Regions from separate parts of the Streptomyces sp. L2 genome, predicted to be linked through region 2. Evidence: riboswitches for the same ligand, from Rfam matches in the RefSeq annotation. Region 2 holds a riboswitch; the other holds the start of a gene.
What was found. A riboswitch is a leader RNA that binds a small molecule or an ion and turns the genes downstream of it on or off. The one in region 2 is predicted to bind glycine.

Region 1 (3,922 bases), 4.7 Mb from region 2:
GGTACCGGGCCGTTGTCAGTGGTGTGGTGCAGCATCGGAGATGTGAGAAACGCGCCCACGATCCTGCATCTCGACATGGATGCCTTCTACGCCTCGGTGGAGCAGGCGGCGAAGCCGAGCCTGCGGGGGAAGGCCGTCGTCGTGGGCGGGCTCGGGCCGCGCGGAGTGGTGGCCACCGCGTCGTACGAGGCGCGGGTGTTCGGGGTGCACTCGGCGATGCCCACGGCCCAGGCGCGTCGGCTGGCACCGAACGCCGCGTACCTCGTGCCGCGGTTCGCGGTGTACCGGTCGATCAGCGAACAGGTGATGGCGCTGCTGGGGCAGCTGTCGCCGCTGGTGGAGCCGCTGAGCCTGGACGAGGCGTTCGTGGACCTGGAGGCCGGGGGAGCGGCCTGGGACGAGGAGTCGGCGCGACGGACCGGGGTGAAGCTGCGCGCGGACATCCGGGCGGTCACCGGGCTCACGGGGTCGGTGGGGCTCGCCGCGTCCAAGATGCTCGCGAAGATCGCCTCCGAGGAGGCCAAGCCGGACGGGCTGAGGCTGATCGAGCCGGGCTCCGAGCGGGCCCTGCTCGGGCCGATGCCGGTGCGGACCCTGCCCGGCGTGGGGCCGGCGACCGGCGACCACCTGCGGCGGGCCGGGATCACCACGGTCGAGGAGCTGGCCGAGGCGGGTGAGGACGAACTGGTACGACTGCTCGGGAACGCGCACGGGCACGCGCTGTACGCGATGGCGCTGGCGCGCGACGACCGGCCCGTGGTGTCCGACCGCGAGACCAAGTCGGTGTCCGTGGAGGACACCTACGACGTCGACATCCACGACCGGCTGCGGGTCGGCATGGAGGTGCGGCGGCTCGCGGAGCGGTGCGTGCGGAGGCTGCGCGAGGCCCGGCTGTCGGGGCGGACGATCGTGCTGAAGGTGCGGCGGTACGACTTCTCGACCCTGACGCGGTCCGAGACGCTCCGTGGGCCCACGGACGATCCGGCGGTCGTCCGGGAGGCGGCCGCGCGGCTGCTGGAGTCCGTGGACACGACGGGCGGGGTACGGCTGCTCGGGGTGGGAGTGACCGGGCTCGCCGACTACACGCAGGAGGACCTGTTCGCCCAGGCGGCGGGGGAGGGCGGGGCGGAGCCGGCGGAGGAGGTCGTGGCCGAGCCCTCGGCGGCGGAACTGGCGCCGGCCGCCGAGCGTCACTGGCGGGCCGGCCAGGATGTGCGGCACGCCGAGCACGGCCAGGGGTGGGTGCAGGGCAGCGGCGTCGGCAGGGTCACCGTGCGGTTCGAGACGCCGTACTCGGGGCCGGGGCGGGTCCGGACGTTCCCGGCGGACGAGGTTCTGCTGGAGCCGGCGGAACCGCTGCCGCTGGTTCCGGACGGCCCCCTTGCCTATCCACCCGCCCGACTCGGTACGTCGAACACCGACCGACACGGGGCTCCGCCCCGGGCCCCGTCACCCCACCCGCCCGAGCCCTCGACCGACACCCACGCAACGGAAACGCGCTCGACCGGGACGGCCGCGGTGCGCCGAGCCGGTTGAGGGGTAAAGGCCCGGCCGGGGCACGGGCGACCGGAATAGGGGTGGTCAGGGGTTTTCCGGGCCTGCCAGTTTGCCGAAGGTGTGGTCCGGGACGGAAGGGGGTGGGGCCACGTCCAGGCCGTAGTGGTGGTACAGCTGGAGTTCCTGTTCGGGGGAGAGATGGCGGCCGACGCCGAAGTCGGGGGCGTCCTTGATCAGGGCGCGGTCGAAGGGGACGTGCAGGGAGCCCTCGACCAGCTCGCTGGGCTCCAGGGGGACGAACGCGTCCCGGGAGAAGAGTCCGGTCCGTATGGCCGCCCACTCGGGCACACCGGTCGCGTCGTCGAGGTACACCTCGTCGATGGTGCCCAGTTTGGTGCCGGAGCGGTCGAACGCCTTGCGGCCGATCAGGTTGCGCGGATCGATGTCGGTCTGCACGGTCCTTCTCCCTCCACGTGGTCGCAACTCATCCGTAAGCACTACAAAAGAGCACATTCAAGGACGCGGCCACTCGAAGGCTCGTGCGCCGCACCCGCTGGTACCCTGGCAGCGGCTGCTGACCCCGCGCGGGAGAGTCCTCCGACCACTTCGGAGGCGCCGAAGGAGCAAATCCTCCCCGGAATCTCTCAGGCTCACGTACCGCACGGACGAGGTCACTCTGGAAAGCAGGGCGGGCGTCGACGGCTTCCGCTCTCACCGACGGTGAAAGCCGGGGCCTTCGGGCGCCCGGTGAAGCTCTCAGGTTGAGATGACAGAGGGGGAGGCCGTCGGGGTACCCGTGCCGGGGTGCCCCTCGAAGGTCGCGTCAGACCAGGAGGCCTCCGCAATGACCGCCCATCGCATTCCGCTCTCGGATCTCGAAGCGGGCATCCCCTTCGAGCAGCGCCACATCGGCCCGGACCACGAGGCGCGGGCCAAGATGCTCGCCCACGTCGGCTACGGCTCCCTCGACGAGCTGACCGCCGCCGCGGTCCCCGACGTCATCAAGAACGCCGACGCCCTGGACCTGCCGGGCGCCCGCACCGAGGCCGAGGTGCTCGAAGAGCTGCGCACCCTCGCCGACCGCAACCAGGTCCTCGGCTCCATGATCGGCCTGGGCTACTACGGGACGTTCACGCCGCCCGTCATCCTGCGCAACGTCATGGAGAACCCCGCCTGGTACACGGCCTACACGCCGTACCAGCCCGAGATCTCCCAGGGCCGCCTTGAGGCGCTGCTGAACTTCCAGACCGTGGTCGCCGACCTGACCGGTCTGCCCACGTCCGGTGCCTCGCTGCTCGACGAGGGCACCGCGGCCGCCGAGGCCATGGCGCTGTCGCGCCGCATGGGCAAGAACAAGAAGGGCCTGTTCCTGGTCGACGCGGACACGATGCCGCAGACCATCGCCGTGATCGAGACCCGCGCGGAGCCGACCGGCGTGGAGATCGTCGTCGCCGACCTCAGCGACGGCATTCCGGCGGACATCGCCGCACGCGAGATCAACGGCGTGCTGCTCCAGTACCCGGGCGCCTCCGGTGCCGTACGCGACCTCAAGCCCGTCATCGACCAGGCGCACGAGCTGGGCGCGCTCGTCACCGTCGCCGCCGACCTCCTCGCGCTCACCCTGCTGGCCTCGCCCGGTGAGCTGGGCGCGGACATCGCCGTCGGCACCACCCAGCGCTTCGGCGTGCCCATGGGCTTCGGCGGACCGCACGCCGGCTACATGGCCGTGCACGAGAAGTTCGCCCGCAGCCTGCCCGGCCGGCTCGTCGGCGTCTCCGTGGACGCGGACGGCCACAAGGCCTACCGGCTCGCCCTGCAGACCCGCGAGCAGCACATCCGCCGCGAGAAGGCCACCAGCAACATCTGCACCGCCCAGGTGCTGCTCGCCGTGATGGCCGGCATGTACGCCGTCTACCACGGCCCCGAGGGGCTGCGGGCCATCGCCCGGCGGACCCACCGGTACGCCACGATCCTCGCCGCCGGTCTGCGGGCGGGCGGCGTCGAGGTCGTCCACGGCGCCTGGTTCGACACCCTGACCGTCAAGGTCGCGGGCCGGGCCGCCGAGGTCGTCGGCGCCGCGCGCGAGGGCGGCGTCAACCTGCGCCTCGTGGACGGCGACCTCGTCTCGATCGCCTGCGACGAGACCACCACGCGCGCCCAGCTCCGCGCTGTGTGGTCCGCGTTCGGCGTGGACGGCGCCATCGACGCGCTCGACGCCGCCACCGAGGAGGTACTGCCCGAGGCGCTGCTGCGCACCGACGACTACCTCACCCACCCGGTGTTCCACGAGCACCGCTCCGAGACCGCCATGCTGCGCTACCTGCGCAAGCTGGCCGACCGGGACTACGCGCTGGACCGCGGCATGATCCCGCTGGGCTCCTGCACGATGAAGCTCAACGCGACCACCGAGATGGAGCCGGTCACC
Region 2 (3,922 bases):
GTAGGCGACCACGTCGAACTGCTTGCCGGAGAAGTTCAGGCGCATGCCGTGGGTGAGGTGGCCGCCGTGCGCCAGGTCCAGGCCGAGGATGGTGTCCCCGGGCTTGGCCAGGGCGAACAGCGCCGCCTGGTTCGCGGAGGCGCCGGAGTGGGGCTGCACGTTGGCGTACTCGGCGCCGAACAGCTCCTTGACCCGGTCGATGGCGATCTGCTCGGCGACGTCGACGTGCTCGCAGCCGCCGTAGTAGCGGCGGCCCGGGTAGCCCTCGGCGTACTTGTTGGTCAGCACCGAGCCCTGCGCCTCCATCACCGCGAGCGGCGCGAAGTTCTCGGAGGCGATCATCTCCAGCGTGGACTGCTGGCGGACCAGCTCGGCGTCGACCGCGGCGGCGATCTCCGGGTCCAGCTCGTGCAGGGACGTGTTCAGGACAGTCATACGGCTACGACTCCTCAGCCGGCGATGAAGGCGTCGTACTCGGCGGCGGAGAGCAGCTCCGGCGCGTCGCCGACCTTGACCTTGAACAGCCAGCCGCCCTCGAAGGGGGCGGAGTTCACGAGCGAGGGGTCGCTGACGACGTCCTCGTTGACCTCGGTGACCTCGCCGGTCACCGGGGAGTACAGGTCGGAGACCGACTTGGTCGACTCCAGCTCGCCGCAGGTCTCGCCCGCGGACACGGTGTCACCGACCTCCGGGAGCTGCACGAAGACCACGTCGCCGAGCGCGTTGGCCGCGTGCTCCGTGATGCCGACCGTCGAGACGCCGTCCGCGGCGGCCGACAGCCACTCGTGCTCCTTGCTGTACCGCAGTTCCTTGGGGTTGCTCATGGCCTGAATTCTCCTGTACGCGCGGGAGTGCTGGTGAAAGGGGGACCGCCGGCGCCGCTGCCGGGCAGGCGGGATGTGCGCGGGGTCACACGGGGGTGACGGACCGCGCCCGGTGTCCGGCCGTGACGCCGGTAGAAGTGTCTACTTCTGGCGCTTGTAGAACGGCAGCGCCACGACGTCGTACGGCTCGTGGCTGCCCCGGATGTCGACGCCGACACCCTCGGTGCCGGGCGCCGCGTGCGCCGCGTCGACGTACGCCATGGCGATCGGCTTGCCCAGGGTGGGGGAGGGGGCGCCGGAGGTGACCTCGCCGATCACCTGGCCGCCGGCGACGACCTGGTACCCGGCGCGCGGCACCCGGCGGCCCTCGGCGACCAGGCCGACCAGCACGCGCGGGGGGTTCGCCTCGGCGCGGGAGGCCGCCTCGGCGAGCGCCTCGCGGCCCACGAAGTCGCCCTCCTTCTCGAACTTCACGACCCGGCCGAGACCGGCGTCGAAGGGCGTGAGCGCGGTGGTCAGCTCGTGCCCGTACAGCGGCATGCCCGCCTCCAGGCGCAGCGTGTCCCGGCAGGACAGGCCGCAGGGGACCAGTCCGGCGCCCTCGCCGGCCTTGGTCAGCGCCTGCCACAGCTCGACGGCGTGCTCGGGCTTCACGAACAGCTCGAAGCCGTCCTCGCCGGTGTAGCCGGTGCGGGCGATCAGCGCGGGGACGCCGGCGACGGTGCCGGGCAGGCCGGCGTAGTACTTCAGTCCGTCGAGGTCGGCGTCGGTCAGCGACTTCAGGATGCCGGAGGATTCGGGGCCCTGGACGGCGAGGAGCGCGTAGGCGTCCCGGTCGTCGCGGACCTCGGCGTCGAAGCCGGCGGCGCGCTCGGTCAGCGCGTCCAGCACGACCTGGGCGTTGGAGGCGTTGGCCACCACCATGTAGTGAGAAGACCCGGCCTCGGTGTCGGCCAGGCGGTAGACGATCAGGTCGTCCAGGATGCCGCCGTCGGCCTGGCAGATCATGGTGTAGCGGGCGCGGCCGACGCCGACGGAGGCGATGTTGCCGACCAGTGCGAAGTTCAGCAGCCGGTCCGCCTGCGGGCCGGTGACGGTGATCTCGCCCATGTGGGAGAGGTCGAACAGGCCGGCCTTCGTGCGCACGGCGAGGTGCTCGTCGCGCTCGGAGGCGTAGCGCAGCGGCATGTCCCAGCCGGCGAAGTCGGTCATCGTCGCACCGAGCGAGCGATGCAGGGCATCCAGCGCGGTACGGCGCGGCTCAGTGGGTTCGGTACTGCTCATCGGTCGGTCGTCTCCCGGGTCGGCTGTGACAGGCGAGGAACGTTCCTCCCCATCTGTCATCGGAACCTGAGAGGTTCGCCACGACCGCCACAGGGACGATCACGGCTTGCACCTTGGGTGGAGCCACTGGCGGCAGCGGCCCGCTTTTCAGATGTGCCTCGCCCGCGCGGTAACGGGGCCTGAGAGATTCAAGGGAGGGACTTGCTCCTTCGGCGCCCCAGCGGCGATGGCTGAGGACTCTCCCGCGCGGATTCAAGCGGCCGGTATGCAGTTGGCGCGCACATCATTGCACGCCGGGCAGGCACCCGTCAGGACCGGTATCTGTAACCGACCTGTGGCCGTACGCGCACGCCACCGTCGGACACCGCGCATTACCTTCTCTTTACATTCGATGGGCATGGATATTACCGAGCCCAAGGGGAGGACGATCAGGTGAACAGGACCACGGCGTACGCCGCCGCGACCGGCATCGCGGTGCCGAAGCAGCCCTCCGTCCCCGCCCGCGAGCGCACCGCGGACCGCCCCGCCCCGGTCGTCCGCGACCTGCGCGACCGGGCCGGCCGCAGCCCGCACGCCCTGCTCTTCGGCCCGGTCGACCTCGTGGTGATCACCGGCCTGCCCGGCAGCGGCAAGTCCACACTGATGCACCGCGCGGTCCCCGGCCCCCGTGTCGACTCCCAGGACACCCGCGACCGCTGGGCCGCCCGGCTGCCCCGCCGCCTGCCCTACGCCCTGTACCGCCCCCTGGTCCGGCTCTCCCACTACGCCGGGCTGCGCCGCGCCCTGCGCTCGGGCGCGGGCGTCGTCGTGCACGACTGCGGCACCCAGACCTGGGTGCGCGGCTGGCTGGCCCGCGAGGCCCGCCGCCGCGGCGCCGGCCTCCACCTGCTCCTGCTCGACGTGGCGCCCGAGACGGCCCGGGCGGGCCAGCGCGAGCGCGGCCGCGGCGTCTCCCGCTACGCCTTCGGCCGCCACCGCCGTACGACGGCCCGGCTGCTGCGCGCGGTGGAGCGCGGCGACCTCCCCGCCGGCTCGGCCTCCGCCGTCCTCCTGGACCGCCCCGCGGCCGACGTCCTGCGCCGCATAGCCTTCGCACAGCGCGCGGACTGACCAGCCACTAATCTGATCGCCGCATCAGTGGTTTCGATGGTTTCCAGCAGGCGGTAGGCACATGGACTTCCCGGCGGACGTACCCGCGGACTTCCCGGCACAGGCGCACCCCCACCCGCACGGCGGTTGGCCCGGCAACGAACTGGAGGAGGTGCTCTCGGCCTCCCTCGGCGTACCCGGCGCGGCCGGCCGGATCATCGAGGTGCTCGGCCGCAGCTTCCTGTGGATACCCCTGCCGGGCGGCGGCGGCCCGGACAGCGGCCCCCTCGACCTGCCCAGCATGGAGATCGACGGCCAGGTCTACGTCCCGGTGTTCAGCTCCGAGGAACAGTTCCGCCAGGCCGCCGGCGCCCACCTGTCGTACACCATCGCCCCGGCCGTGGAGTTCGCCCGCGGCCTGCCCCCGCAGGCGGGCCTGGCCGTCAACCCCGGCGGCGTGGTCGGCGTCCCCCTCCCGCCGGACGCGGTGGCCGAGCTGTGCCGGGCCGGCCGCACCCCGCTGGACGGCCCCAACACCGGCGGCCGGGTCCGCCTCTTCGAGCCCGACTGGCAGGACGACCCGGTCGACTTCCTCGCCGCCGCCTCCGCCGAGTTCGCCGCCACCGGCGTGGTCCGCACGGCCCGCCGCTGCCTCGCCGCCATCGAGGCGGCCGACCCGGTCATGTTCATCGGCGTCGAACTCACCCAGTGGGAAGGCGACCTCC

Region 1: linked by a shared signal. The riboswitch ahead of gcvP (aminomethyl-transferring glycine dehydrogenase) and the one ahead of gcvT (glycine cleavage system aminomethyltransferase GcvT) in region 2 are both predicted to bind glycine.

What each region holds. Positions count from the first base shown of each region.
Region 1 covers NZ_QBDT01000001.1:6,729,753-6,733,674, forward strand. The annotation lists gene DBP14_RS30200 (DNA polymerase IV) at 43-1,536, shown strand; gene DBP14_RS30205 (PRC-barrel domain-containing protein) at 1,582-1,953, opposite strand; glycine riboswitch at 2,073-2,167, shown strand; gene gcvP (aminomethyl-transferring glycine dehydrogenase) at 2,342-3,922, shown strand, end outside.
Region 2 covers NZ_QBDT01000001.1:2,067,783-2,071,704, reverse strand. The annotation lists gene glyA (serine hydroxymethyltransferase) at 1-435, opposite strand, end outside; gene gcvH (glycine cleavage system protein GcvH) at 450-824, opposite strand; gene gcvT (glycine cleavage system aminomethyltransferase GcvT) at 966-2,108, opposite strand; glycine riboswitch at 2,266-2,363, opposite strand; gene DBP14_RS08630 (AAA family ATPase) at 2,541-3,218, shown strand; gene DBP14_RS08625 (enhanced serine sensitivity protein SseB) at 3,280-3,922, shown strand, end outside.